Regions from separate parts of the Ensifer sp. ENS11 genome, predicted to be linked through region 1. Evidence: riboswitches for the same ligand, from Rfam matches in the RefSeq annotation. Region 1 holds a riboswitch; each other region holds the start of a gene.
The links. Region 1 has a riboswitch for cobalamin ahead of IB264_RS13435 (CbtB-domain containing protein). Riboswitches for the same ligand answer to the same signal wherever they lie in the genome.
Positions count from the first base shown of each region.

Region 1 (7,055 bases):
CTTGTCGCGGCCAAGCGGTTTCATTTCAGCCTTGCCTTGCCCGCAGCCGGGGATCATGCCCCGGCGACTGCGGACGTCTTCGGCGAAACCTTCGCTGCGCATCTGGCGCCGATCGTCGTCATGTTGAAGCGTCGCACCGGCCTGTCCTCGGGCGCGCAATGGCGGCTTGCGGCGGATTCGCTTGCCGGTGGGTTCCTGGAGATCGGCCGCGTCCTCGGCGACGAGGAGACCGCGATGGCGAGGGCGCTGGCGATCGTCAAGCGCGCGGGTACGTCGCTATTTTCCGACAAGCTCCGTTACGAGGACATCGTGATCGAGATCGGCGGCAATCATGCGCTGTCGCGCACCTATCGCCTGCGCGGCGGCTGCTGTCTCTATTATCGAACGGAAGGTGGCAGCTTCTGCGACAGTTGCGTGATGCTGGCGCCGGACGACCGCCGCGCGCGGTTGCAGGCGCATCTGCTGGCATTGCAGGCGCGCTGAGACATCTCGACGACAAAGCCCCTGATATCGGCGATATCAGGGGCTCCGGGTTGATGGCGAAATCTGGCCGGTCTGTTACGCCTTGGCGAAACGATCGTTGATGAAGCCCGACACGACGCCGAGAACAATCCAGAACGCGAGCGTGGTGGCAAGGGCTGCCACGGCGAATTCAGCGCCGAGCACGGCCGGCACATTGCTGGAGATGTCCGACGGTTGCGGCGCGCCATAGACATGCGGTGCCGCGATCAGCACGAGGCCGATGATCTTGGCGGCGATCTCTTGCCGCAAGACCAGCAGATAGAGACCGGCGGCAGACAACAGCACGGTTGCACCCCACCAGACCTGGCGGTCGCCGAGTTCCGCGGCCGGGAAGCCCGGCAGTTCCGGCGGCAGACCGATTGCCGGCAGCATGTGCACGGCAAGCCAGCCGCAGGCGCCCCAGAGCGCGCCGTTCCTGAGCGTGATCGGGTAGCCGATGACGAGGCTGACGCCGGCGAGCAGCAGCGCGAAGCCGGAGCCGGTCACCAGATTGGCGATCAGCGTGCCGGAAAAGCGGCTCATGCCGAACATGATGCCGCCTTCCTCGTGTTCGCCCTCATGGGCGTAGGCAGGCGTGATCGGCGACAGGGCGTCAAGCAAAGCGCCAATCGGCGAAACCGCCTTCAGCGACGAATGCTGGTCGTGGTTTGCTGCGGCCGGATCGGCCGTTCCCGGCTGAACGGCTGGTTGTTCGCCGGCGGCCGGTGCCTCGCCTTCGAATTCTTCCGCGTGCAGGATCAGCGGTACGACGCGCAGTTCCTGGGCGCCGGTCATGAAGACACCGGCAATCAATCCAGCCACGATCGCGGCCAGAAGCGTTCTGACAATCATTTTCGATATCCCTCGATATCGGCGCGCCATGCATCTGGCAGGCAGCGCCGTGTCCCACTGGCAAATATGCGAACGGCTCCGTCCGGCAGATCTTCAATCTGCATCAGACGCGAGCAAACGCGTCCGGCTGTCTGCCGGAAGCGTTTTTGTCCGCAGCTATGTCGATGCGGAACGCAAGTCGCGTCCCGGAACATCGCTTAGTGGCAGGGGAAGCCATAGGAGTGGCGGGTGTCGTGCGCGGTATCGTGCAGCACGGCCGAGTTCGCCAGGCCTGCGCCGAAGACGAGGAAGCCGCCGATGAGGAGCGCGATGATACCTGCGGTCAGACGATCGCTGAGGGAGAGCGGAATGCTCGAAACTGTAGATGTAGCCATGACAACCTCCGTGATGGCGTCGGGATCTTTCCCGGTTTGGGCCCTATGCCCGCATCGACTGGCAGGTTTCCTGGCTCAGGACGTCGGGTGAGATCACCCTGGATTTGCCTCGCCTTCCCAGAGCAAGGGCCGCCCTCTCGCGGTCTTGTCTCCAGTGGCTTCTTCCGGATCGCTCCGGAACGGCGCATTCACGTCGCTCTACAGTCGCGGGGTCGGCCGTGATTTGAATGCCCAGCATGGGTCCATCCGTCACGTTCCCGTTTACTCCCGAAACGCGTTCGCGTTGCGGGAACCAATCGATCCACGATGATTAGGATCGCACCCCGGAGATGTCAATTAGACTTGCGCCGCCGCCCGGTCCATCCGCGACAAAATCACGAAGGATCATGCGTTTATAGGCTTCGACGATCTGGTCGCCCTCTGCTCTGGTGACGGAGACCGCAAGCCGCATCGTGCAATCGCCGAGATGCATGATCAAAAAGGCGGCGCTGTCGATCGTTTCGCGCGGCGTGTCGGGCGCAAACCGAGCCCAGACGTCGGCCAGAAGCTGGCCGCCGGCACGGCTTTGCAAAAGGTCGATCTCGCGCAGCGCCTTGTCGGCCTGCATCGCTGACCAGATGTCGCGCATCACAGGCTCGGCCAGGAACATATCGTAATAGATGTCGAACAGCATGGAGAAGGCGTCACGCAGTTCCGAGATCGACGTCACCTTGGCAAGCTCGGCCCCGATGCATTCATTGCAGACCGCATTGTAGCGCTCGGCCAGCGTGCGCACGATCGCCGCCTTGTCGGGGAAGTACTGGTAGAGGGAGCCGATCGAGATTCCAGCCTTTTCAGCGACTTCGCTCATGCGCATGGCGTCGCTGCCCTTCTCCTGGATGATCGCCGTGGCGCAGGAAAGGATGTGCTCGACGCGCTCGCGGCTGCGCTTCTGGCTGGGCGTGCGGCGCAGCGCCGGCTCGTCGTCAGCGGGGATTGTGGAAGGGCTTGCATCGGGAATCATGAGTAATGCTCACATTTTGACTTGACTCCTAAAATACGAGGATTTATCACATTTGCAAATGTGAGAGATGCTCATGTTTTGCAATCAACCTCAGGAGGAAGCGATGACTGACAAACTCACACTGGTTCTGGGCGGTACGGGCAAGACGGGGCGGCGGGTGGCGGCCCGCCTTGAGGAGCGGGGTATCGCGGTGCGCATCGGCGCCCGTTCGGCATCGCCTTCCTTCGACTGGACGGATGAGGCGACCTGGGCGCCCGTGCTTGAAAATGTCGAGCGCATCTATATCAGCTACCAGCCGGATCTGGCGGTGCCGGGCGCCGTCGAAACCATCCGCAAATTCTCGAGGCTTGCCGTTCGCTCGGGCATCAAGCGGCTGGTGCTTCTGTCGGGGCGCGGCGAGGACGAGGCGGAAGCGGCCGAGCGCGAACTGCAGGCCTCCGGCGCCGACTGGACGATCATCCGGGCAAGCTGGTTCTTCGAGAATTTCAGCGAGGATTTTTTGACCGATTCCGTTCGCAGCGGATCGGTGTTCCTGCCGCCGGATGAGATCACCGAACCCTTCATCAGCACCGACGACATCGCCGACGTGGCAGTTGCAGCCCTTCTGGACGAGGGGCATGTCGGCAAGGTCTATGAGCTGACAGGCCCGCGGCTGATGACCTTTGCCCAGGCCGTGGCCGAGATCGCGACGGCTGCCAACCGCCGGATCGGCTATCAGTCCGTGCCGGTTGCCGACTTCACGGTGCAGTTGCGGGCCGACGGATTGCCTGATGACTATGTCGAACTCATCCGCTATCTCTTCACGTCGGTGCTCGACGGGCGCAATTCGCAAGTGACGTCCGATGTCGAGCGCGTGCTTGGGCGCAAACCGCGCGACTTCGCCGACTATGCCCGGGAGACCGCTGCAACTGGTGTCTGGAGTATCGCCGCATGATCCCGCTGATCCCCGCTCTGGCGTTTGCCGCCGCAATCGGCTCCGGCCTGATGGCCGGGCTGTTCTTCATCTTCTCGGTCTGCATCATGCAGGCTTTGTCGCGGCTGCCGGCGGAGCAGGGGATCGCGGCGATGAACGCCATCAACGTGGTGATCCAGAATCCGCTGTTCCTCAGTACCTTCATGGGCACGGCGCTTCTGGGGCTCGCGCTGGTCGTCGCGGCCTTCATCTGGGGCGGTAACGGCAGCCTGCTGCTGGCGGCCGGCGGCATCGCCTACGTCGCCGGCGTGCTGATCGTCACCATTATCTTCAACGTGCCGATGAACGATGCGCTGGCGGCTGCCACGTCTGGGCAGGCTGCCACCGAAATCTGGCAGCAGCACTACCTGACCGACTGGGTCTGGTGGAACCATGTGCGCACGATTTCCTCGATCGGCGCTCTGGCGCTGTTCATTCTGGGTTTTGCGCGCAGCTGAAGAGAACGACCGACGCGACCCTGTGAAGGTCCGCCGGTCGTTCATTTCAATCAACCAGCGAGCCGCAGGTGAGGTTGGCGATCGCGCCGGTCATGGCGCCCGCCCGGTCCGAGGCGACGAAGGCGGCATAGTCGGCGACCTCGTCGAGCCTCGGGAAACGGCCGAGCAATGTGCCGGACTTTGCCCGACCGTCGAGCATCTCCTCCACAGTGGTATCGAACCGGTCGGCAAACCCTTGAAAGACGGCGCGCGCATGCGAAGCTGGCAGTGCCTCGGGAATGGCATCCGGCCGCAGGCAGATGACGCGGATGCCATGGCTGCCGAGTTCGCCGGCGAGAATGCGCGAGAAGGTCTCGATGGCGCCGCAGGTGGTGCCGTAGCCGAGGAAACCCGAGCCGGACATGCGCGAGCCGGGCGTCGAAAGCGTCAGGATGACACCGCTGCCGTTTCTTTCCATCTGCGCTGCTGCCGCCTTGGCGGTGATGAAGTTGGCGCGGGTATAGGCTGCAATCGGGTGCTCGAACTGTTCCAGCGTCAGCTCAGAAAGCGGCGGGCCCTGAATGTGGGCAAAGCCGACAGCGGTCAGGACCACGTCGATCCTGCCGGTTCGGTCGACAACCGATTGCGCATGCCGCTCGACGGCGGCTTGATCCATCACGTCGAGGACGTCGAACTCCGCCTTTCCACCCGCCGCCCGTATTGCCTTGGCCGTACGATCCAGGGTTTCGGCCGTTCGTCCAACGAGAAAGACACTCGCGCCTTCGCGGGCAAAGGCACGCGCCGCAGCACCGCCGATGGCGCCGCTGCCGCCATAAACAATCGCACTCTTATCCTGAAGCAACATTGTAGCCTCCCTTGATCCTGTTGGGGTGAATGGGCGTGCGGCATGGGCCCCTGGATCGATATCGATCCAAGGGAGAAAACCGTGCAGCAAGTATGATGTGTTAACGGGTACTAGCGCGCAGCGATCTGCCGCGCATATTCCTGTTCGAGCCTAGTATGCTTGTTCCAGAAGCCATGCGAGGTGCGGCCGGAAACCACATCGGCGAGAATGTCGAGATGGGTGTGCCAGCCGGCAGCCACGCTTGCCATCATCTCCTGTGTCGCGATGCGCGAATGGGTGACCACCAGCAGCACTTCTGAGCCCTTGGCCTCCAGATCGAAGCGCACCTGCGACGGCGTCGGCGTGCCTTCGCCCCAGGTATAGGCCAACAGGTACGGCGGCTTGCAGGCGATGATGCGGCCATGGATACGGCTTTCGCCGGCAAGGGCGGCATATTTGGTTGGCGGCTCACCGCAATCCGTGCCGAGGTCCTCATGGCGGAAGATATGTTCGACCGTCGATTCGGCTATAGCACCTATGGTGCCCGACGCCATCCACTGGCGGCGCTTGTCCTCCTCCGTCAGGTAGGCCCAGATGCGCTCGATCGGGCCGGGCAACAACCGCTCGATGCGTGCCGCATCCGGCGCGACGATCCGGGCATATCCGCCGTCGTCCATGCCGGCTTGCGGTGTCATCGCTTCTTCTCCGTTTGCTGCGGCGTCGTGGTCTGCCTGTCTGCGGCCTTCGCGGCGTCCTCGGCCAGAAGCAGTGCCTCCAACACATCGATGCGTTGACGCCAGAAGGCTTCGTAATGGCGCATCCATTCCATGCCGGCATGCATCGGCTCGGCGTCGAGCCGGCAGACATGCGCCCGGCCGCGCACTTCGCGCCGCACGAGACCGGCGCCTTCGAGCACCTTGATGTGTTTCGATGCGGCGGCAAGCGAGATCGAGAAGGGTGCGGCCAACTCGCCCACCAGCCGCTCACCCGCTGACAGATCCTGCAGCATCGCCCGCCGCGTCGGGTCGGACAGCGCATGGAATACGGCGTCAAGCCGATCGTTCATATATTCAACCATGTCGTTGAATATCGCCGATCTCGCGGTTATTGTCAACCGATTGGTTGAATATCTCTGTGCCGATCCTTCCAGGCGACCAACGCCTCTGTGAGGTCCGCGGTCGGCACCATGCGGGCAAATTGTTCGCTTTCCACCAGAAGCCCCTCTGATATCGACATGTTGAGGCCGCGGGTGACGGCGGTGATGATCGTCTGGACGACAAGCGGTGAATGTCGCAGGATGCGTCTGGCAAGCGCGCGGGCGGCAGGCATGAGCTCGTCGTGGGCAACGACGCTGTTGACCAGCCCCAGTTCGAGCGCGTGTTCGGCCGAAAAGTCGTCGCCGGTCAAAAGCAGTTCCAGCGCGCGTTTGCGGCCGGCAAGCCGGGGCAGGCGCTGGGTGCCGCCAAAGGTCGGCGGCATGCCCAGCCTGATCTCGGGCTTGGCGAAACGGGCGCGATCGCTGGCAACGGCAAGATGCACGGCCTCGGTGATTTCGCAGCCGCCGCCATAGGCGAGACCGTTGACGGCGGCGATGATGGGCTTGGGAAATGCCTCCAGCCTTGCGGTCAGGCGCTGGCCGCGGCGGACGAAATCACGCACGGCGGTGTTCGCCCCCTTGGCAACGCTCCCGGAAAACTCGGGAATGTCGCCGCCGGCGGAAAAGGCCCGTTCGCCAGCACCGGTGATGATCACCGCGCCGACGGTGTCGTTCACCTCGATCATGTCGAGCAGACCCAAAAGCCAATCGATCAGTTCGTAGTTCAGCGCATTGAGCTTGGCCGGTCGGTTCAGCGTCAGAAGCGCGATGCCATCGGAAATCTGCAGCAATACGGTGTCGGACATGGTGTTCTCCCTTCCTCGCGTCGAGCGAGGCATTGACGAAAGAAGGCTAGGTGAGGGAAGATCAAAAGTATATTCACTAGTCGGTATACATCGATATGGCAAAACCAGAGCGCACCACCCGGGAAGGCATCATCGATGCCGCCTCGAAACTCTTCTATGCCGAGGGCATTCGCGCCGTCAGCGTCGACGC
Region 1 is NZ_JACVAN010000006.1:19,247-26,301, forward strand. Features, by position in the region: gene IB264_RS13425 ((2Fe-2S)-binding protein) at 1-483, shown strand, start outside; gene IB264_RS13430 (CbtA family protein) at 559-1,353, opposite strand; gene IB264_RS13435 (CbtB-domain containing protein) at 1,551-1,727, opposite strand; cobalamin riboswitch at 1,770-2,039, opposite strand; gene IB264_RS13440 (TetR/AcrR family transcriptional regulator) at 2,038-2,730, opposite strand; gene IB264_RS13445 (NAD(P)H-binding protein) at 2,834-3,664, shown strand; gene IB264_RS13450 (DUF1772 domain-containing protein) at 3,661-4,140, shown strand; gene IB264_RS13455 (SDR family NAD(P)-dependent oxidoreductase) at 4,187-4,984, opposite strand; gene IB264_RS13460 (SRPBCC family protein) at 5,095-5,658, opposite strand; gene IB264_RS13465 (helix-turn-helix transcriptional regulator) at 5,655-6,029, opposite strand; gene IB264_RS13470 (crotonase/enoyl-CoA hydratase family protein) at 6,074-6,865, opposite strand; gene IB264_RS13475 (TetR/AcrR family transcriptional regulator) at 6,961-7,055, shown strand, end outside.

Region 2 (7,055 bases), on a different contig from region 1:
GCGACCTGGAAGCCCCATTGCAGCAGGATCAGCGGAATGAAGAACAGGGTCACCAGCGCGTAAATGCTGAGGCCTGCCACCAGGCCCACCTGATCGAGCCCGACCTGTTCAAGTTTGAAGCGGCGCTCGAGATAGCGCCCCGCTGCCGTTTCGGCGAACGCCCCCTGGCGCGAGACCGCCTTGCCGGTGAGGAAGCCGATATACATCATCACCAGGATCGCGCCTGTAATGATGATCTGCGTGGCGATGAAGCGGGACAGGCCGACATAGCCGGTAGCGGCGGCGATGATGAGCGACGCGCCAGTCAGGATCAGAACGATGGAGACCAGGCGCGGCCACGGGCGACCCGGCGCATCGAAAGGCTCATCGTGCTTGAGCGTCGGCTTGATCCAGGCCGAAGCAATGATGATCAGACCGATGATGACAGAGGCGGTGAAGCTCTTCACCACCGTCAGCACGACCGGCGAGCCGAGCGCTTCGCTGACGCCGCCGAACATGTAGTCAAGGCCGTTGACCAGCGCCATGGCGAAGATGGTGACCAAAAGCACCTTGGCGCCGCGATCCGACACGCGCACGAGGCGCCAGCGCGAGTCCGACGGCGACAGCACCGCATTGGCGAGCGTGGTCACGAAGAACCCGACCACCGTGACCGCAAGCGCAATCGCGATGATCGGCGTGATATCCGAACGCAGCACGTTGAAACTGTGCAGGAAGAAGAAGCTCGACAGCGCAAAGGCGCCTGTCGAAATGGTCGGAATGAATGTCGACCAGAAGGCAACCGACAGACGCCGGAAATAGCTCGGCTCCTCGTCCGACTTGTCGTGGTGGATATAGGGTGAAAACAGCTTGTTACTGCCGACGAGGAAGACGAGTGCGGCACAGATCGACAGGAAGATCGCGGTCAGCAAGGGAATCCGCTTGTATTTCCAGACGAAGGTCAGCCAGCTCATCGTGCTGCGCGACAGCACCTTGGTTTCATTGGCCGTTGCCGACAGCGCCTCGTCGAACATTTCGACCGAAACGTCGGTGTTCTTCAACAGCGTGTTGGAAAACAGCGCGCGTCGCGTCGCCGTGATGCCGTTCGACAGTTTCGTCGCCTGGACCGAAAGGCCCTCGGCCTCCCCCGTCAGCGCATTGATCTCGCCGCGTTCGGCAAGCAGCCGCTTGCGCTCGGCCGTGACGATATCGGCTTCCGGTGGCTGCCCCGCGCCCGGTGGATCGCCGAGTTCGGTCAGCCGCGCCTTGATCTCGTCCAGCCGCGGACGCGTGGCGATCGAGGTCGAGATGATCTGCTTGGCGACGGCATCGACCTGCACCTTGAGCTCGGCAAGCGCAATGTCGTCGTCACTGGCCTTGGCAATGAGGTCCCTCAGCCGCGCCAGTTCCTTGCCGGCGTGAGCCAGTTGCTCCGCCGTCTGGCTCTGGCCGGCTTCGGCAGCAACGGCTGCGTCGGTCGGCTGCGCTGGCGTCGCGGCGTTTTGCGCCGGTTGGGCAGCACCCGCTGCAGGCTGCTGCACGTTCGCTGCCGGCTGCGCCTTGCCGTCGGCGGCCGGTTGTGTGTTCTGGGCAGGCTGCGCGCCGCCCTCGGCAGGCACTGCCGGAGCTTGAGCGGGCTTCTCGCCGGGTTGCGTCGTCGTCTGCACCGGTTGGGCGTTTTGCGCCACGACAGTGCCGGCACCGGCCAGCGACAGCAGGCAGACAGAAACAGCGAACAACTTTGCCACGAAATGCAATTTCAAAACCCTCGGAAGCCCAGACCTCGCCCGGATGCGGAATCGCCCCGGCAGCCGTCACAATGCGGTTTGAATACGAAAGACGGCGGAAAGATGCAAAGACACGGTAAAACATGCCTTCACAGCCCGTAAAACTGTCAGAATCCTGCGCCCGGCTGCGCCAGATAGGTCAGTTCCGCCGCCGTCGACGTCCGACCGACGAAGGCGTTGCGGTGCGGGAAGCGACCATAGGTCTCGATCACCTCCCGGTGCCGGATTGCATAATCGATATACATGGGATCGCCGAGCTCGGTGAAAAGCTTCACCGCCATCGTCTGATCCGTCAGGTTCTCCGAGTGCTCGAACGGCATGTAGAAGAACGCCCGCCACTCCGGCCGGACCGCCATGTCGGCGCCGGCGCCGACGGCGAGCTTGGCTTCCCGGAGCGCCAGGCCGTCGGTCGCAAAGGCAAGCGGCGTCCCCCGATACATGTTGCGCGGCAACTGATCGAGAAGCACGATTGCCGCCAGCCGGTTTTCCGGCGTCGCCCGCCAGATGTCGCCGATCTCCCTGGCAAGGGCGAGGTGCGACGCCTGGAAGCGCAGGAAGCAATGTTCGTCCAGCTCGCGCGACGGCTTGAACCAGTGGTCGAGCGACAGTTCCTCGAACCAGAATTTCAGCACTTCATCCGGGGTGCAGGCCTCAGCTTGATGGGTCATTCGCTCCTCATGTCATGCCGTGGGGACGGTCGACCTATCAGATAGGCGGCAATCGCACCGTGTCCATGCCGCTGGCTTACGCGCGACGCTTCAAAATGGCAATAAAAGCCATGCCGCCGACAAGCCCGGTGATGACGCCGATCGGCATATCCTCGGGCGCCATGACGACGCGGGAAAAGAGGTCCGCCCAGATCAGCACCAGCGCCCCGACGAAGGCCGAAAGCGGGATGACCCGGACATTGTCGCTGCCGGCAAACAGCCGCACGAAATGCGGCACCATCAGGCCGACAAAGCCGATCGCGCCGGAAAAAGCGACCATGACCCCGGTCAGAAGTGCGGTGACGACGAAGAGGACGAGGCGGAACCGGCGAACGGGAATGCCGAGCGTCGTTGCCGTCTCGTCGCCCATGGCAAGCGCATTGATCTCGCGCGCCCTCAGCACGAGGTAGCCGAGGCAGGCTGTCAGCACCACCGCGGGATAGACAAGATGCGGCCATTGCGCGAGCCCGAGACCGCCGAGCATCCAGAAAATCACCGTATGCACCGCCCTTGGATCCCCGAGGAAAATCATCAGGTTGCCGACAGACGTCAAGGTGAAGGCAACGGCCACGCCTGATAGCACCAGCCGGTCGGCATTGGTGCCGAGCACCCTTGTCACGAGCGCAACAAGTGCGGTCGCAGCCAGCGCGCCGGCAAAGGCAAACAGCGGCACCGTGGCAAGGCCGAGAATGAGTCCGGTGTGCAGTAGCGCGATGATCGCGCCGAGCGCGCCGCCGGAGGACACACCGAGCAGATGCGGATCGGCAAGCGGATTGCGGGTAACCGCCTGCAGCACGGCGCCGGTCAAGGCCAGCCCGGCTCCAACCAGCCCGGCAAGCACGACACGCGGCAGGCGCACGTCCCAGACAATGCTTTCGCGCCCCGCCGACCAGACGACGTCGACGCTGCCGGGCGACAGCTTCGAGGCGATGATCGACCAGACGGTCGAGACCGGGATGGGCGCTGAACCCCATGAGACGGCGGCAGTGATCGTCAGGCACAGCAACAGCAGCGCCGCGAGAATGGCGGTCGTGGTTTTCACAGTCCGTCCCTGGTCAATTATTGGAATGGAAAGGCGGGAGCATGCGAAACGGCATGCTCCCGCAGGCCGCCTCGGTTACATCGCCTGCCCGTGAAAGGCCCTGGCAAGGCGCGCAATGGCATCGATGTTGCGTGGACCCGGTGTCGCCTCGACATAATCGAGCACGACGAAGCGGTCATTCCTGACGGCATCGATGTTCTTGAAGGCGGGGTTGCTCTTCATGAAGGCGATCTTCTGCTCGGCGGTGACCTCGCCATAGTTGACGATCACCACCACCTCAGGGTTCTTGTCGATCACCGGCTCCCAGGAAATCTCGGTCCAGCTCTTCTCGATGTCGTCCATGACGTTGACGCCGCCCGCCGCCTCGATCATTGCCGTCGGGATACCGAACCGGCCTGACGTGAACGGCTTCTCCTCGCCGGAATCATAGACGAAGACGCGGGTCGGGCGTTCGATGCCGCCGGTGTCTGCAGTGATCTTGTCGAGATCGCGGCGATAACCGTCGACCAGCGCCTGCGCCCGATCCTCGACGCCGAAGATGCGGCCGAGATTGAGGATATCGACGAACATGTCGTCCATGACAGGCTTGCCCTTGGCCATGACGTGAATGCAGGATTCGGTCAGCTCATAGACGTTGATCTTGAAGGGTTCGAGCGTTTCCGGCGTCACCTCGCCCCCGACCTTCATGCCGTAGTTCCAGCCGGCGAAGTAGAAGTCGGCGTCGGCATTGAGCAGCACTTCCTTGGTCGGATATTTTTCCGAAAGCTCCGGCAGCGCCTTGACGCCTTCGCGCAGCTTTTCGTCCAGCGTCTTCCAGCCGGATACGCCGGTATAGCCGACCATGCGGTCCTGCAATTTCAGAGCCAGCATCATTTCAGTGAGGTTGACGTCGTTGGAAACGGCGCGCTTCGGTGCTGAATCGAAGGTCACCTCGCGGTTGCAGCTCTTGACGGTCACGGGATAGGCGAGCGCCGGCGTTGCCGCCAGAACCAGCAGGGCAAAGGCGGAATGGGCAATGAAGGTCTTCATGAAATCAGTTCCTGTCGAGCAAGTGAAAAGGAAAAGCGTGCGCCGCTCGAAACGGCATTGTTGTGGGCAGTGGCGGTGACGCCGAAGGCGGCGGAAAGCGCTTGTGGGTTGAGCACGTCTTCGGGCGGGCCGAAGGCCGTCATGCGTCCCTCCGTCAGGATCGCCACATCGGTCGCGAACTCGGCTGCCAGGTTGATGTCGTGCAGCGTGGTGACGATCGTCAGCTGCAGCGTCTGCAACAACTCGAGAATTTCGAGCTGGTGGCGGATATCGAGATGGTTTGTCGGCTCGTCGAGAATGATGATGCGCGGCTGCTGGGCAAGCGCCCGGGCGATCAGCACCCGCTGCTTCTCGCCGCCCGAAAGCGTCGCGAATTGCCGCCCGGCAAGGTGGGTGAGATCGAGATGCTCGAGCGCGTGCGCAACCGTCTCGCGGTCCCTCGCGGTCCAGCCGCTCATGCCCTCACGCCGGGGGATGCGGCCCATCATCACCACGTCGCGCACGCTGAAGGGAAAGTCGCTCGGCATTTCCTGCAGCACGACGGCAATGATCTTTGCCGCCTCGCGCGCCGTCATCGCCCAGATGTCGACGCCATCGACCTCGATTGCGCCCGCTATCGGCTGGGCCGAGCGATAGAGGCAGCGCAGCAGCGAGGTCTTGCCGGCACCGTTCGGCCCGAGAATGGCAAGCCGGCTGCCGGGCGCAATGGCAAAGTCGATCTCGCGGACCAGCCGCAGGTCCGGGCGCGGTCCCCAATCCAGGGCGTGGACCCGAAGCCCGGCCCCTGTCGCGGTGCAGCTCATCGGCTCGTCCCTCCCCGCGCCATCATTGGAAATGCCAGCCGATGTCTTCGGAGACCAGCATCGCTGCCGGGATGCGCGCCAGCGTCTTGCCGTTGAGCCCGCGCGGCCTCTCGGCCGCCCGCGTCATGCCATCGCCCCTTCCGGCATAGGTGGTCGCGAACGAGACGAGATCATCGATATCCTCCTCGGGCGAGATATCGCCAAAGAGGTAGGTCGCCTTGCCGGTTGCCTGGAAAGCGATGGTGCAAGGCCTGGTACACGCGGCCATGCAGACCGTCCCAGTAATGGAGAAATCCCGGTCGAGCGGCTCGCCGAGCGCGGCAATACTGCGGTTCAGCCGCTGGATCAGATCCGCTCCCGGACGGCATGGGCCGCCGGTGAAACGGCAATCGGTGCAGACCGTTATCGTGTGCTGTCGGGAAACCGGATTGGCCATGTCTCTTCTCCTCCGGATTGGTCCGGAGAGAATGTGGCAACGCGGCATGATGACGGATGACCGTCGCGCAAAAACCAGTTCTTTTCCATCGGAACACCCCGTCCGTTGTGGTTGATCGGTTCGATGGCAGGTCTCCTGGCTCGCGGGTCGCGGCGCATCCACGTCTTCCCGGCTGATCGCCAGTGACATGGTGTGAATGCGCTTTCCGCTCACAGTTGCGGGGGCAGCCACGGTTTCGGCCCCATTTGGGTCGTCCGCTCCGTGTTCCCTTTTCAGCCGCTTCCGCATTGTCGCGGTTGCAGCACCATCAAAGCCTTCGTCGCACACTTCGGCGGAGGTGACAACCGCCGCGACAGCACGGCCTTGGCCTATCAACATGTCGCATTTTTTCATGCGCATTTGTTATGTGATAACATAACATTATTCAACACAAAAATATGTTGACCAACTCGCCCGCACCGACCAACGGGCGTATCCTTCGATGGCGCCTGTGTGGAAAAGGAGATCTGCCATGGCCGCCTATCTGATTGCGGATGTCGAGGTCACCGATGCCGCGGCCTTTGAAGAATACATACGGGAAGTGCCGGCAACGGAGGCGCGCTATGGTGGCCGATATTTGGGGCGCGGTGGCGCTACCCGGGTGCTCGAGGGAGACTGGGAGCCGCACCGGCTCGTCATTGTCGAGTTCCCGGACATGCACTCCTTGCTCGAGTGGTACAACTCGCCGGCGTATCAACGCCTCAAGGCGATCCGAGAGCGCTGCGCCAAGACGCGGATCATGACGCTGGAAGGCGTTGCCACCTAAGCAGTCGGGCCGTCATTGTTCCAGCAGCTTCCGACGTTTACCGCAAAGGTGCGGCATTGGCATATCAACATGCGGCATATTTTCATATTCATCTGTTATGTAATATCATAATACAACACAAGCTAACGAATGATGCCTGCGACGCACATTGGCAGAGCACTTCTCACGCCATCAGGACGATCGATCGCGACTGTCAACCGGACCTATTAATCTGGCATCAGCGTTTGCCGGCGACGGTCATAAGACATTGCTCGACCAACGGACCGGCAACTCTGTGCTGGAAGCGATTTCAAGAGGCGTTGTCAGGCGATACTTCATCTGCCTGGGGTGCCTCATTCCGGTGCGGCGATACGAATGGGACGTGTCCCGACTGGAGCGCCGGTCGCCCGGTCGATGGTGACGGGATCGATCTCCGTTCCGGTCTCGGCGTCGAAGAACCGGGTTACCTCGCCCCCGCCGCGATGCTTGCG
Region 2 is NZ_JACVAN010000004.1:36,478-43,532, reverse strand. Features, by position in the region: gene IB264_RS09465 (mechanosensitive ion channel domain-containing protein) at 1-1,733, opposite strand, end outside; gene IB264_RS09460 (DUF924 family protein) at 1,871-2,431, opposite strand; gene IB264_RS09455 (iron ABC transporter permease) at 2,508-3,512, opposite strand; gene IB264_RS09450 (ABC transporter substrate-binding protein) at 3,588-4,541, opposite strand; gene IB264_RS09445 (ABC transporter ATP-binding protein) at 4,538-5,344, opposite strand; gene IB264_RS09440 (DUF1636 domain-containing protein) at 5,367-5,780, opposite strand; cobalamin riboswitch at 5,888-6,104, opposite strand; gene IB264_RS09435 (DUF1330 domain-containing protein) at 6,292-6,585, shown strand; partial or broken gene IB264_RS09430 (winged helix-turn-helix transcriptional regulator) at 6,875-7,055, opposite strand, start outside.
Region 2: another riboswitch for cobalamin. It lies ahead of IB264_RS09440 (DUF1636 domain-containing protein); the one in region 1 lies ahead of IB264_RS13435 (CbtB-domain containing protein).

Region 3 (7,055 bases), on a different contig from region 1:
CACGAAGCTGAAATCGCCGAGCGGACCGAACGCCTTCAGCCGCATGCCGGGCTTCAGGTGATCGAACATCCAGCGCGTGCCGATGCTATCGGCTTGCGCCTTGACGGTGACGGCGATCGACAACGGCCGGGAGGGCGTCGACGACAGCGTGTAGGTGCGCATGACCGGCTCGTCGGCGACCGGCAGCTCGAGCGTGACGAACTGCCCAGGCAGATAGCGGAACCAGGCCGGCTTTTCCGCCCGGAAGGTAAAGGTCATCACATCGGCGGTCTCGATCACGGCCGATGTGCATTCGAGCATGTTCTGCCTGTCGATCCAGACATGAAGCTCGTCGAAATGATGGAACGAGGATGCCATCTGCATGTCAGGCGACCCGGGAAAGCGGAGCAGCCTCGCCCTGCAGGCGCTGTTCCATGAACTTGCAATACCACTCGACGAACTGCATCACGCCGCCTTCGTGTTCGGGCGAATAGGGGCCTGACTGGTAGGCCGGCGAGCGAATACCAAAGGCGTTCTCCTCGACGATCTGGCGGTCCTGATCGTTGGTCTCGGTCCAGACATGCGTCAGTTGCTCGAGATTGTAGTCGACGCCTTCAACCGCGTCCTTGTTGACCAGCCACTTGGTCGTCACCTGCGTCAGCTCCGGGCCGAGCGGCAGGACGCGGAAGGTGATGGCGTGGTCGGCCAGCACATGGTTCCAGGTCGAGGGATAATGGAAGAGCAGGAGCGTGCCGATATGCTTCTGGCTAACGTCTGCCGACAGTTGCCGCCGCACGGCGCGGGCGCCGGACATGGTGTAGCTCTCGGCGTCGTCGATCAACGGCATGCGCGCCGAGCGGAACTGGCCGGTCTCGGACATCCGGAACTCGCTCGGCAGTCCGGCTGCTTCGCATTTCGCCCAATGCGCGGCAATGACGGGATCATCCTTGGCGCCCTGCACACCGGTCGCCGTCGGCGCTTCGGGATAGGTGCGGCAAAGTTCGGGGTGGTTGGCGGCACAATGGTAGCACTCCCGGTTGTTTTCCCAGACGAGTTTCCAGTTGCCCTTTTCGATGATCGTGCTTTCGAAGGCGACCTTGGTTTCACCCAGGCGGTGCGGCGCAAGATAGGGCGCGACCATGTCGCGGAACGGGCCGAAATCCATCGGCTGCTCGGACAGGTTGATGAAGATGTAACCGCCGACGGTCTCGCAGTGGATCGGCTTCAGGCCGTGGGCCGCCTTGTCGAAATCCTCGCCCATCTGGCGGGCAAAGAGCAGCGCGCCGTCGAGCTCATAGGTCCATTGGTGATAGGGACAGACGAGCTTGGCCGAAGAGCCCTTGTGCTGCGCGCAGACGCGAGAACCGCGATGACGGCAGGAATTGTGCAGGGCGCGGATCGTGCCCTGTCGGTCGCGAACGATAATGACAGGATAATCGCCGACCTGGACGGTGAAATAGTTACCGGCACGCGGGATCTCGCAGTCGTGGCCGATGAACAACCAGTCCTTGTACCAGATGCTTTCGAGATCCTGCCTGTAGTAGTCGGGGTCGATGTAGAAGGCCCGGTCGAGGCTGTAGCCGTCGCGTCGACCCTTCAGCTTGCGGAGCATATCGCCCTTGATGTCCATGTCCTGTCCTCGTTCGCCTTGTTTCGGAGAGGCAGGACTGGAACCCGCACGGGCGCATTGCCTGTGCGATGACGGCTCCGATCCGGCTGCCCGCCGCAACCCGTTACGGTCTGTTCGCGTCAAGGCTGGTTTCCGGGCTCAGGAGCCGTCCGCAAGGACCAGCCCGGCGCCTTCCCGGACGGAACCGTCCAGTGGCTTTGTGCCGTGGCTTTCGCTCCACCACCGTTGCGGGGGCAGCGCCGGGTTTTGACCGGCTTCCCAATTCTCCGCCTTCCCTAAAAGACAGCACCTTGAGTAGGCATATCTAATCGCGGAAGCCATCGTCGTAGCTGCCGATTAACGACATCCGATTCCAGAAAGACGACACAGCACATCAAGCGCACCAAACGCCCTGTGATTGATCATTTTTCATTGTAAACAATAGGATAGCTCAAGGATTGAGCAATTGTCGCTTTTTCCGGCAAGGCTTGCGAGAAAGCGCGGATCCTTCGCCATTTTGCGACATGTCTTCCCGTGACGCGGGGCAAGGCCCACCGACGCGAGTGAAATCTTCCATTAACCATAATGCATTAGCGTCGCCTGACGGAGAAACCGGCCGAACCGGCAAACAGCGCATTGAAGTTCATGGCAAAGCTCAAATACTACGACGCCGCAGCCGAGAAGCTGCCAACGATCGCTCCGAAGACAGCGGTCCACACCGAGTTCCTGCGCACCGGCCGCATAGAAAGGCGTCAATGGTCGCAGCGCGAGCGGCGTTATCTGAGCTATGACGAGGTTGCCGAGCGCACCGCCCACAAGCTGACGACCGCCGGCGAAACGACGCACAAGCGGATGAACGGCTTCCATACCTCGATCCAGTTTCCCAAGATGATCTTCCACCGCACGCTCACCGGTCGGCCGCATCTCGGCTATTGCCATGTCACGGCGGCGAGAACACATCTCGCCCCGTCCAAGGACGTCACCTGGTCGTTCTATTTCGCCAACTTCTTCTGTGACCTCGGCGACGAGAAACACTTCTTCGAACGCATCCAGACCGGCTATTCCCGAATGTACTTCGCCGTTGCCATCGAGCCCGATGCGCCAGAGGGGCAGATGACCATCAATCGCAGCGTTCGCGACAACGGGCTGCTCTTTCGTACCGACGACCCGAAAGTCGCGCTCAAGAACGTGCTGATGCTCGGCGCGCGCGACGAGGCATTGAAGCGCATCATTCGCAGCCTCTGAAGCGCAGACCCGGTTGCCTGAAGAAAATCGTTCTGTTTTCACCGTGGCTCCTTTAAGGAAGCCTCGGAAAGGGAAACGGAAGCGACATGGCCGAAATCATCGATACACGGACCGAGCCGGAACGGGCGATCGAGCGTGCCTGTGCGGTGCTTGCCGAAGGCGAGCCCGTCGCGATTCCGACCGAGACGGTCTACGGCCTGGCAGCGGACGCCACCAATCCCGATGCGATCAGCCGTATTTATGAGATGAAGGGGCGTCCACGCTTCAACCCACTGATATCGCATGTGTCAGACATGGCGATGGCTGAAGCCCATGTGACATTCGATTCGTTGTCGCGGCGCCTGGCCGAAGCGTTCTGGCCCGGCCCGCTGACGTTGATCCTGCCCCAGCGCACAACAAGCACCGTGCACGCGCTTGCCTCGGCCGGCCTCGACACGCTCGGCATCCGCATGCCTGATGGCTTTTCACGTCGGGTGATTGCCCGCTTCGGCCGCCCGCTCGCCGCACCGAGCGCCAATACGTCGGGCAAGATCAGTCCCACAAGCGCTGCCCATGTGGAAGCCGATCTCGGGCCGCGCCTCAAGCTCATTCTCGACGCCGGCTCTGCGGAGATCGGGCTTGAATCGACGATCATCAAGGTCGAGGACGGCGCGCTGCGCCTGCTGCGTCCGGGCGGTCTCGACGTCTTCGAAATCGAAAGGCTGACCGGCCTTACCGTCTCGAGGCCGCAGAGCGCCGGAGCGACTATCGAGGCCCCGGGCATGCTCGCCTCGCACTACGCGCCGGGCGCAGCTGTCCGGCTCGACGCCGCCGACGTGCGTCCGGGAGAAGCGCTGATCCGGTTCGGCAATGCGTCGCTCCCCGGCGAAGAGCACGCCGCGATCGTACTCGACCTCAGCCCGGCAGGCAGCCTGCGCGAGGCAGCTGCCAATCTTTTCGACTATATGAAGAGGGCGGATGCCAGCGGCTCCGCAACCATCGCCTTCGGCCCCATCCCTTCGGAAGGGTTGGGAGAGGCGATCCTCGACCGGCTGCAGCGTGCTGCCGCCCCCAGAGACTGACCGACAGGCACTTTTCCAGCGCCGTGCGTCAAATATGACGCGCAAAGGACGCTGTAACGCTCTAAACCCGCTGCATAATTTTGTCCTTAATTCGATTCCGATTTAAGGAATTATGCAGTAGCGCCGTCGGGCGCATTTGCGAAGGCAGGGCCATGACGACGACGCTCCCCTCTCCCGAACTGATCGCCTCCTTCATCGACATCGTCGGCAGCGCCAATGCCTTGACGAACCCGGCGGACCTCGCGCCCTACCTCATCGAATCCCGCGGGCTCTACAAGGGCACCACCCCGATGGTGCTTCGCCCCGGTTCGGTCGAGGAGGTGTCGCGCATCATGAAGCTTGCAAGCGCGACCCGAACGGCAATCGTTCCGCAAGGCGGTAACACCGGCCATGTGGCGGGTCAGATCCCGCGCGAGGGCAAGGCCGATATCGTCCTGTCGCTGCAGAGGCTGAACCGGATTCGCGACATCGACCCCGTCGGCAATGTCATCGTTGCCGACGCCGGCTGCATCCTTGCCGATATCCAGAAGGCGGCCGATGATAACGATCGACTGTTTCCGCTGTCGCTCGGGTCGGAAGGCTCGGCCCGCATCGGCGGCAACCTCTCGACCAATGCCGGCGGCACCGCAGTGTTAGCCTATGGCAACATGCGCCAGCTTTGCCTCGGCCTCGAAGTGGTTCTGCCGACCGGCGAGATCTGGGACGGGCTGCGCCGGCTGAAGAAAGACAATACCGGCTACGACCTGCGCGACCTGTTCATCGGCGCCGAAGGTACGCTCGGCGTGATCACCGGCGCGGTGCTCAGGATGTTTCCGAAGCCCCTTGGCCATCAGGTGGCCTTTGCCGGCGTCGGCAGCGTCGAACATGCGCTGGCCCTCTTCGACAAGGCCTCGAGCCTCTGCGGCACTGCGCTCACCGGCTTCGAACTGATGCCGCGCCTCGGCGTCGAGTTCACGACAAAGCATATTCCAGGCGTGCGCGACCCGATGGAAACCGTTCACCCGTGGTATGTACTCATCGACATTTCCACCTCCGATTCCGCCGAGAGTGCCGAACGCATGGTGCACGAACTGCTGGAGCAGGGCATCGTCGCCGACCTGGTCGAGAACGCAGTGATTGCGACCAGCGAAGAACAGCGCAAGGCGCTGTGGCACATGCGCGAAAGCATGTCGCCAGCGCAGAAGCCGGAAGGCGGCTCGATCAAGCACGACGTTTCCGTCCCCGTATCGAGCATCCCCGCCTTCATGAAGGAGGCCGATACGGCCGTCATGCAGGCGATGCCGGGCGCACGCATCTGCTCATTCGGCCATATGGGCGATGGCAACATTCACTACAACATCTCGCAGCCCCTCGGCGCCGACAAACAGGCATTCCTCGACCGTTGGCGGGAAATGAACGCCATCGTTCATGGCATCGTGCTGAAGTACAACGGCTCGATCTCGGCCGAACACGGCATCGGGCAGTTGAAGCGCGACGAGCTCGCCGAGGTCCGCCCCGAGATCGAAATCGAGTTGATGCGCCGCATCAAGCACGCGTTCGACCCGGCGGGCATCATGAACCCTGACAAGGTGTTGCGGGCAGACTGACGACGCTTTTTACCGGCCGCCGGCTCTCAGCTGTGCAAGCGAGAACAATGCGTCGGCACTGATGCCGCCGCCGCTGCCGCCCGTCAGGATGGCAAGCCCCGGATTGACGTCGGTGTTGTTCTCGACGTCATAAAGCGCGGTAAAACGCTTCAGCAGCTTTTCGAGTTCCTCGGGATCCTGAAGGTCCTTGATATCCATGAGGCGCTCGATGTAAGCGGCCTGCATCTCGATCTTGGCGCTCGCGAGGCCCTCGGGCATGCTGTAGGCGGTCCGAACAACCTGCATCAGTGCGTTGTCGGCGAGCAGGTCGTAGGGTGTGGTGATTTCCGGCGCCTTGCGCTTGAAATAAAGCGCCAGCCGAACACCGGCATTGTCCTCGCCCTCGCTCTCCTCAAGCGTCTGGTTGAGGTAGAGGTCGAACGTCATAGTGAGCCCACGCCGCGTCTGTATCTGCCCGGCTTCGCCTGTAACTATCTTTCCGTCCTTGTCGAAATTGAAGGCGGAAACGATCTCGCGATACTTCAAGCCGTTCGGATCGGTGTTGATGAAGCTCTTGCGATCGTTGAGGTCGGAGGTGAACATCTGCTTGAGGTAGTCGGTTTTGACACCCTCCGGGTCAATGCCGGCGCCGATCAGCACGATATCGACGAGGCGCTTGTCCTTGAGGAAATCGTCAAGCGTCTCGATCTTCTGAATCTGCGTCGTGTAGTACTTGCTTTCCCCTTCCGCCTTCGCCTTGGCGGTCTTCTTTTCGTCCTCCGTGCCGAAGCGCGATTTCTCGACGATGTAGGCCTTGGCAGTATTGACGATGTCGGCCTCGTTCTGCGCCAGCTTGGGTGAGCCAAGCGTACCGTCCGCGTTGAAATTAAACGCTTTCACCAGCTTGATATAGCGTTCATCACGCAAGGAGTTGGCGTAGCTCGTCGGATTGTTGAGATCACTGGTCAGAATCTGCTTCAGCTTGCGCGGTGTCAGGTCTTCGTTTTCGAGGCCAAAGGCGCTGAGTACGAAGGACCGCAATTCGCTGTTGCCAACGAGACTATCGACGTTGCTCATGGTCTTGATCAGCAGCTTGTAGCGGCTGATCTTGCCCTCGTCCTCTGCATCGTCCGCGTCGTTGTAGTGGACCATATAGCCGCTGGTGGTGGTATTGGTCTGTTCGGCGGTCTGTGCCTTGGCGCCTGCCGGCAGCGTCCCGTCGGGCTGGAAATTGAACGCGGCATGCAGGGCCTTGTAGGCCTTGTTGTATTCACCGCCAAACTTGTTGACGTAGCTGTTCGGGTCGTTGATGTCGCTGGTGAGAATGTTCTCGATCGTCGCGCTCACGGTGGTGGTGGGCAAGCCGAAAGCCGTTCTGACGTAGTCCGCGATGCGCGGGTCGGCCACAAGCTCCGCAACGGTCGTGATCGAACCGATCTTCTGCTCGAAATAATCCCGGTTAAGGATGGCTCCCGATGGCGTCAGCCGAGGGCTGCTGAAGATATAGGCCTCATTCAGCATCTTCTTCTTTTCGTCGGTGATCGCCTTGCTGCCCGCGGCCACGCTACCATCGGCTTCGAAGTTGAAGGCGCCGTT
Region 3 is NZ_JACVAN010000002.1:604,490-611,544, forward strand. Features, by position in the region: gene IB264_RS07060 (hybrid-cluster NAD(P)-dependent oxidoreductase) at 1-363, opposite strand, end outside; gene IB264_RS07065 (aromatic ring-hydroxylating dioxygenase subunit alpha) at 365-1,609, opposite strand; cobalamin riboswitch at 1,715-1,917, opposite strand; gene IB264_RS07070 (DUF6656 family protein) at 2,234-2,833, shown strand; gene IB264_RS07075 (L-threonylcarbamoyladenylate synthase) at 2,920-3,894, shown strand; gene IB264_RS07080 (FAD-binding oxidoreductase) at 4,047-5,480, shown strand; gene IB264_RS07085 (DUF1217 domain-containing protein) at 5,490-7,055, opposite strand, start outside.
Region 3: another riboswitch for cobalamin. It lies ahead of IB264_RS07065 (aromatic ring-hydroxylating dioxygenase subunit alpha); the one in region 1 lies ahead of IB264_RS13435 (CbtB-domain containing protein).

Region 4 (7,055 bases), on a different contig from region 1:
GTTGGCAAACGGAAGCACCGCGATCGACGGCTTGTCCGGCGCGGTCAGGTTCGGTGGTTGTATCTGGACCGTTTCCACAGGCGACTCCCAGGGCCGCCACCAGGCCACGCCGGCAGCAGCGCCGAGCACGACAGCAGACGTAACGAGTGCCGCCCAGCGCTTCGCGTGGCGCCCAGCGACCTTTACGCTGCCGGGGCGGGCTTCGTTCAGCCCCAGCCGGTAAGTCCGCACCGGCTTTTCGATATGCTTCAGGCGTTGTTCGCCGAGAAAGACGAAGCCGACATCGAGGTGCTTCTCGACCTGGTCGTAGGCGGTGCCGGAGATGATGATCCCACCCGGTTCGGCGAGGCTCTGCAGGCGCTCGGCAATGATCACTCCATCGCCGTGAATGTCGTCGCCTTCAACGATGACGTCGCCAAGATTGATGCCGATGCGGAATTCCAGTCGACCCTGATCGGAGCCGCGGCTTTCGGATTTCGCGCGCTGAACCTCCACCGCACAACGGACCGCCTCGACGACACTCTGGAACTCGACCAATAACCCGTCGCCCATGGTCTTGATCAACCGCCCGCGATGTGCGGCAATCCTTTGTTCGAACAGGCCGTGCAGATCGGCCTGAAAGCGGGCACACGTACCCTCTTCGTCGGCTTGGGTGAGCAGTCCATAGCCGGAAACGTCGGCAATCATCACGGCGGTGAGCCTGCGTTCCATCTGCCTTCCGGATAATCGAAACGACTTTCGGCTACTCTATCGCAATATCTGACGTTGCTAAAATAAAGTTCAGTTGCCGTGGAGCGTCCGCTCCGACGTCGACTACAGCGCCGCGCGTCTTACTGGACGCGCAAAGGTCGCTGTAACACTTTGAATTGCTGCATGTTTTTATCCTTAGGTCGAATACCATCTAAGGATAAAAACATGCAGGAGTGGCCTTTGCGGCCTGCTGCCGGCAAATTGTCGCGCGCCGCATCTCGACGGGTGGCGTGTCGCACGCGTCGATTGACTTTGCGGCGCCCGCTTCCTAATCATCTGACGTTGGATGGTTTCCCCGGATCGTGGCGATGCGGGGGAATAATTGGGAATGTGACGGATGGACCCAAATCGGGCATCCTTATCGCAGCCGACCCCGCGACTGTAGAACGGTCAGGGTTCGCCATCGGGCTGATAGCCGGCTTCCTTTCGATTGCATGGGGCAATCGAAGGCGGTTTGGAATTCAGCCGGAAAAGCCACTGGCGTGGCTTCGTGATCAGCCGGGTTGGACGCCTCTTCTTCTACGAATCGTCCGCCTTTCACGAAACCAGAAAACGCCGGGAAGGTGAGGCGGGCCGTTCGGGCCCAAGCATCGGTCTTCGCGTGATCACGCGGGGCGCGATGTGGTGGACTCGTGACGCCGTGAGCCAGGAGACCTGCCGTCCGACAGGGGCATTCCGCCCGAAGGGAAGCCCGCTTCCCACGCCATCACGGAGGTTGTCTTGGCTCATCGATCGTTTCCCGAACGCGCCGTCGGCGCGGTGAAATCCTGTTGCCGCTCGAATTCGCGACCAAGCGCGTGAGGCTGCAACGCACATGAGCATTTCCCATGCCGGGCCGGTTCTGGTCCTCGGCGGTGCCCGTTCCGGCAAATCCAGCTTTTCCGAAAGGCTCGTCGAAGCCTCCGGGCTCGGCATGCACTATGTCGCGACCGGCCGTGCCTGGGACGACGAGATGCGCGAGCGCATCGACCATCACCGGGCAAGGCGCGGCGAAGGCTGGACGACGCATGAAGAGCCGCTCGACCTCGTTTCGCTGCTGACGCGCATCGATGACGAGAACCGCGTGGTGCTCGTCGACTGCCTGACGCTGTGGGTCACCAACCTGATGATGGAAGGGCGCGACATGGCGGCAGAGTTCGCGGCCCTTGCCGCTTTCCTGCCGGAGGCGCGGGCGCGCCTCATCCTTGTTTCCAACGAAGTCGGCCTCGGCATCGTGCCCGAGAACCGCATGGTCCGCGATTTCCGCGACCATGCCGGCCGGCTTCACCAGATCGTTGCGGAGAAATCCGCGGAAGTTTACTTTGTCGCGGCCGGATTGCCGCTGAAAATGAAGGGTTGATCCATGACCACTGCCAGAGCCAACCAGGGCAAGATCCCGGCGACCGTCATCACCGGCTTCCTCGGTGCCGGCAAGACGACGATGATCCGCAATCTGCTGCAGAACGCCGATGGCAAGCGCATTGCGCTCATCATCAACGAGTTCGGCGATCTCGGCGTCGACGGCGACGTGCTGAAGGGCTGCGGCGCAGAAGCCTGCTCGGAAGACGATATCATTGAGCTTACCAATGGCTGCATCTGCTGCACGGTTGCCGATGATTTCATCCCGACCATGACCAAGCTGCTCGAGCGCGAAAATCGTCCTGACCATATCATCATTGAAACCTCGGGCCTCGCTTTGCCGCAGCCGCTGATCGCCGCCTTCAACTGGCCTGATATCCGCAGCGAAGTCACCGTCGATGGCGTCGTCACCGTGGTCGACAGTGCCGCCGTTGCCGCCGGCCGTTTTGCCGACGACCATGACAAGGTCGATGCGTTGCGTGTCGAGGACGACAATCTCGACCACGAAAGCCCGATCGAGGAACTGTTCGAGGACCAGTTGACCGCCGCCGACCTGATCGTGCTCAACAAGACCGATCTGATCGACGCCTCCGGCCTCAAGGCCGTGCGCGACGAGGTCGCTTCGCGCACTAACCGCAAGCCAACAATGATCGAGGCGAAGAACGGCGAAGTTGCCGCTGCCATCCTGCTCGGCCTCGGCGTCGGCACGGAAAGCGATATCGCCAACCGCAAGTCTCACCACGAGATGGAACATGAGGCCGGCGAGGAGCACTCTCATGACGAGTTCGACAGCTTCGTCGTCGAGCTCGGCGCGATTGCCGATCCGGCAGGTTTCATCGATCGCCTCAAGGGCGTGATATCAGAGCATGACGTGCTGCGCCTCAAGGGCTTTGCCGACGTGCCCGGCAAGCCGATGCGCCTGCTGATCCAGGCCGTTGGCGCCCGCATCGACCAGTATTACGACCGTGCCTGGGCGGCTGGCGAGAAGCGCGGTACGCGCCTCGTCGTCATCGGCCTGCACGACATGGACGAAGCTGCGGTGCGCGCCGCCATCACCGCACTCGCCTAACTCCTTGAAGCAACGCAATTCCAGGAAAGCCATTTCACGCTTTTCCTGGAATTGCTCGAACGGACAGAAACATGCATCTGCTTCTCGCCCAGAAAGGAACGATCGCCGACGGCAACGAGGCGATCGACCTGGGGCAAACGCCGGCCGACGTGCTTTTCCTGTCGGCCGCCGACACCGAGCTTTCGTCGATCGCGGCGGCCCATGGCCGGCGCGACGGGGAGCTGAGCCTGCGCATCGCCAGCCTGATGAACCTGATGCACCCGATGTCGGTCGACACCTATGTCGAGCGCACGGCAAGGCATGCAAAACTCATCGTGGTCAGGCCGCTCGGTGGCGCCAGCTATTTCCGTTATGTGCTGGAAGCATTGCATGCCGCCGCCGTCACCCACCGCTTCCAGATCGCGGTGCTGCCCGGCGACGACAAGCCCGATCCCGGCCTCGAGCCGTTTTCGACCGTTGAGGCCGACGACCGCCAGCGCCTCTGGGCCTATTTCACCGAGGGCGGCGCTGACAATGCCGGCCTGTTCCTCGACTACGCCGAGGCGTTGATCTCAGACGCGGAAAAGCCGCAGCCGGCAAAACCGCTGCTCAAGGCCGGCATCTGGTGGCCGGGCGCGGGCGTCATCGGCGTCAGCGAATGGAAGGCACGTGTCCAAGAGCGGATGGTCGCGGGGGAGGGATTCGAACCCCCGACAGTCGGGATCTGCTTTTATCGCGCCCTGGTCCAGAGCGGCGAGACCCGGCCGGTCGAAGCGCTGATCGAGGCGCTTGCCGCCGAAGGCATGCGCGTGTTGCCGCTGTTTGTCTCCAGCCTCAAGGATGCCGTTTCGGTCGGCACGCTGCAATCGATTTTTTCCGAGGCGGCACCCGACGTGGTGATGAACGCCACCGGCTTTGCCGTTTCCTCGCCCGGTGCCGACAGGCAGCCGACCGTGTTGGAATCAACCGGCGCGCCGGTGCTGCAGGTGATCTTCTCCGGATCGTCGCGCGCGCAATGGCAGGCCTCGCCGCAGGGGCTGATGGCGCGCGATCTCGCCATGAACGTTGCCTTGCCGGAGGTCGATGGCCGCATTCTGGCGCGCGCCGTCTCCTTCAAGGCGGCCTCGATCTACGATCCCAAGGTCGAAGCCAACATCGTCGGGCACGAACCGCTTTCCGACCGGGTCCGCTTTGCCGCCAGGCTTGCGGTCAATTGGGCAAAACTGCGCCGCGCCTGTCCGGCCGAACGGCGGATCGCCATCATCATGGCCAATTACCCCAATCGCGATGGCCGACTCGGCAATGGCGTCGGGCTCGATACGCCGGCGGGCACGGTTGAAGTGCTGCGCGCCATGGCGAGCGAAGGTTATCCCGTCGCCGGCGTGCCTGAGGATGGCGATGCACTGATCGGCTACCTGATGGCTGGGCCGACCAACGCGGCGAGCCGCGATCGCGAGATCCGCGAAGTTCTTTCGTTCAGCGATTACAATACGTTCTTCGATTCGCTTCCGAAACAGATTCAGGATGAGGTCAGCGACCGCTGGGGTGCGCCGGAAACCGACCCGTTCTTCCTCGATGGCGCCTTCGCGCTGCCGCTTGCCCGCTTCGGCGAGATTGTCGTCGGCATCCAGCCGGCGCGCGGCTACAACATCGATCCGAAGGAAAGCTACCATTCGCCGGATCTGGTGCCGCCGCACGGATATCTCGCCTTCTACGCTTTCCTGCGCAACCAGTTCGGCGCGCAGGCCATTGTGCATATGGGCAAGCACGGCAATCTGGAATGGCTGCCCGGCAAGGCCTTAGCGCTGTCGGAGACCTGTTATCCCGAGGCGATCTTTGGGCCGCTACCGCATGTCTACCCCTTCATCGTCAACGATCCCGGCGAGGGCACGCAAGCCAAGCGCCGCACCAGCGCCGTCATCATCGACCATTTGACGCCGCCGCTGACGAGGGCGGAATCCTATGGGCCGCTGAAGGATCTCGAAGCGCTGGTCGACGAATATTACGACGCGGCCGGCGGCGATCCGCGCCGGCTCAGGCTGCTCAGCCGGCAGATCCTCGACCTCGTGCGTGACATCGGCCTCGACCACGATGCCGGTATCGACAAGGGCGACAGCGACGACAAGGCGCTGGAGAAGCTCGACGCCTATCTCTGCGACCTCAAGGAAATGCAGATCCGCGATGGCCTGCACATTTTTGGCGTTGCACCGGAGGGGCGGTTGCTGACCGACCTGACCGTGGCGCTGGCGCGGGTGCCGCGCAGCCTTGGCGAAGGCGCCGACCAGAGCCTGCAGCGGGCGATGGCCGCGGATGCCGGGCTCGGCTTCGATCCGCTCGATTGCGTGATGTCCGATCCCTGGGAAGGCGCACGGCCGGACATGCTTTCCTCCATTTCCGATGCACCGTGGCGGACGGCCGGCGATACTGTCGAGCGCATCGAGCTGCTGGCGGCGGCGTTCGTTTCTGGCGAGACGCTCGCGCCCGAGGACTGGCCTGCCACCCGCACCGTGCTTGGCGAGATCGAGGCGCGACTGAAGCCATCGATCATCAACTCCGGCGCTGCCGAGATGGCCGGCTTTCTCACCGGCCTTGATGGCCGCTTCGTGGCGCCGGGGCCTTCCGGCGCGCCGACCCGCGGCCGTCCCGACGTGCTGCCGACCGGCCGCAATTTCTACTCCGTCGACAGCCGCTCGGTGCCGACGCCGGCGGCCTTTGAACTTGGCAAGAAATCCGCCGAACTGCTGATCCGCCGCTATCTGCAGGATCACGGCGAATGGCCGTCCTCATTCGGCCTGACGGCCTGGGGCACGGCGAACATGCGCACCGGCGGTGACGACATCGCCCAGGCCCTGGCGCTGATCGGCACCAAGCCCACCTGGGACATGGTCTCGCGCCGGGTGATGGGCTATGAAATCGTGCCTCTGGCGATGCTTGGCCGCCCGCGCGTCGACGTGACGCTGCGGATATCAGGCTTCTTCCGCGATGCCTTCCCGGACCAGATCGCGCTGTTCGACAAGGCGATCCGTGCCGTCGGGGCGCTTGAGGAAGACGATGCCGACAATATGATCGCCGCGCGCATGCGCGCCGAGACGCAGCGGCTGGAGGCGTCGGGCGTCGAGCCGGCGGAAGCCGCGCGCCGCGCCTCCTACCGCGTCTTCGGTGCCAAGCCCGGAGCCTACGGCGCCGGCCTGCAGGCGCTGATCGACGAGAAGGGCTGGGACAGCAAAGCCGATCTCGCCGATGCCTATCTCACCTGGGGCGCCTATGCCTATGGCGCCGGCGAGGAGGGCAAGGCGGGACGGGAGCTCTTCGAGGAGCGGCTGCGCACGATCGAAGCGGTGGTCCAGAACCAGGACAACCGCGAACACGACCTGCTCGACAGCGACGACTACTACCAGTTCGAAGGCGGCATGAGCCTTGCCGCCGAGCACCTGAGCGGCGCCCGGCCGGCGATTTACCACAATGACCACTCCCGGCCGGAAAAGCCGGTCATCCGCTCGCTGGAGGAAGAGATCGGCCGTGTGGTGCGCGCGCGCGTCGTCAACCCCAAGTGGATCGATGGCGTCATGCGCCACGGCTACAAGGGCGCCTTCGAGATCGCCGCGACGGTCGACTACATGTTTGCCTTTGCCGCAACCACGGGTGCCGTGCGCGACCATCATTTCGAGGCTGCCTACCAGGCTTTCATCGTCGACGAGCGGGTGTCAGGCTTCCTGCGCGACAAGAACCCGGCGGCACTCGCCGAGCTCTCGGAGCGGTTGCTGGAGGCGATCGACCGTAATCTCTGGATCCCGCGCTCCAACTCGGCACGCTTTGAACTGAGCGGCCGCACAACGGCTGCGGTGCGGCTTCGCGCCGGAAACGAATAGAGCAGCTCCGGGGAAAGCTTGAAACGGTTTTCCGTCCGGAGTTGCGCAAT
Region 4 is NZ_JACVAN010000004.1:103,917-110,971, forward strand. Features, by position in the region: gene IB264_RS09760 (adenylate/guanylate cyclase domain-containing protein) at 1-711, opposite strand, end outside; cobalamin riboswitch at 1,021-1,427, shown strand; gene cobU (bifunctional adenosylcobinamide kinase/adenosylcobinamide-phosphate guanylyltransferase) at 1,565-2,089, shown strand; gene cobW (cobalamin biosynthesis protein CobW) at 2,093-3,157, shown strand; gene cobN (cobaltochelatase subunit CobN) at 3,229-7,005, shown strand.
Region 4: another riboswitch for cobalamin. It lies ahead of cobU (bifunctional adenosylcobinamide kinase/adenosylcobinamide-phosphate guanylyltransferase); the one in region 1 lies ahead of IB264_RS13435 (CbtB-domain containing protein).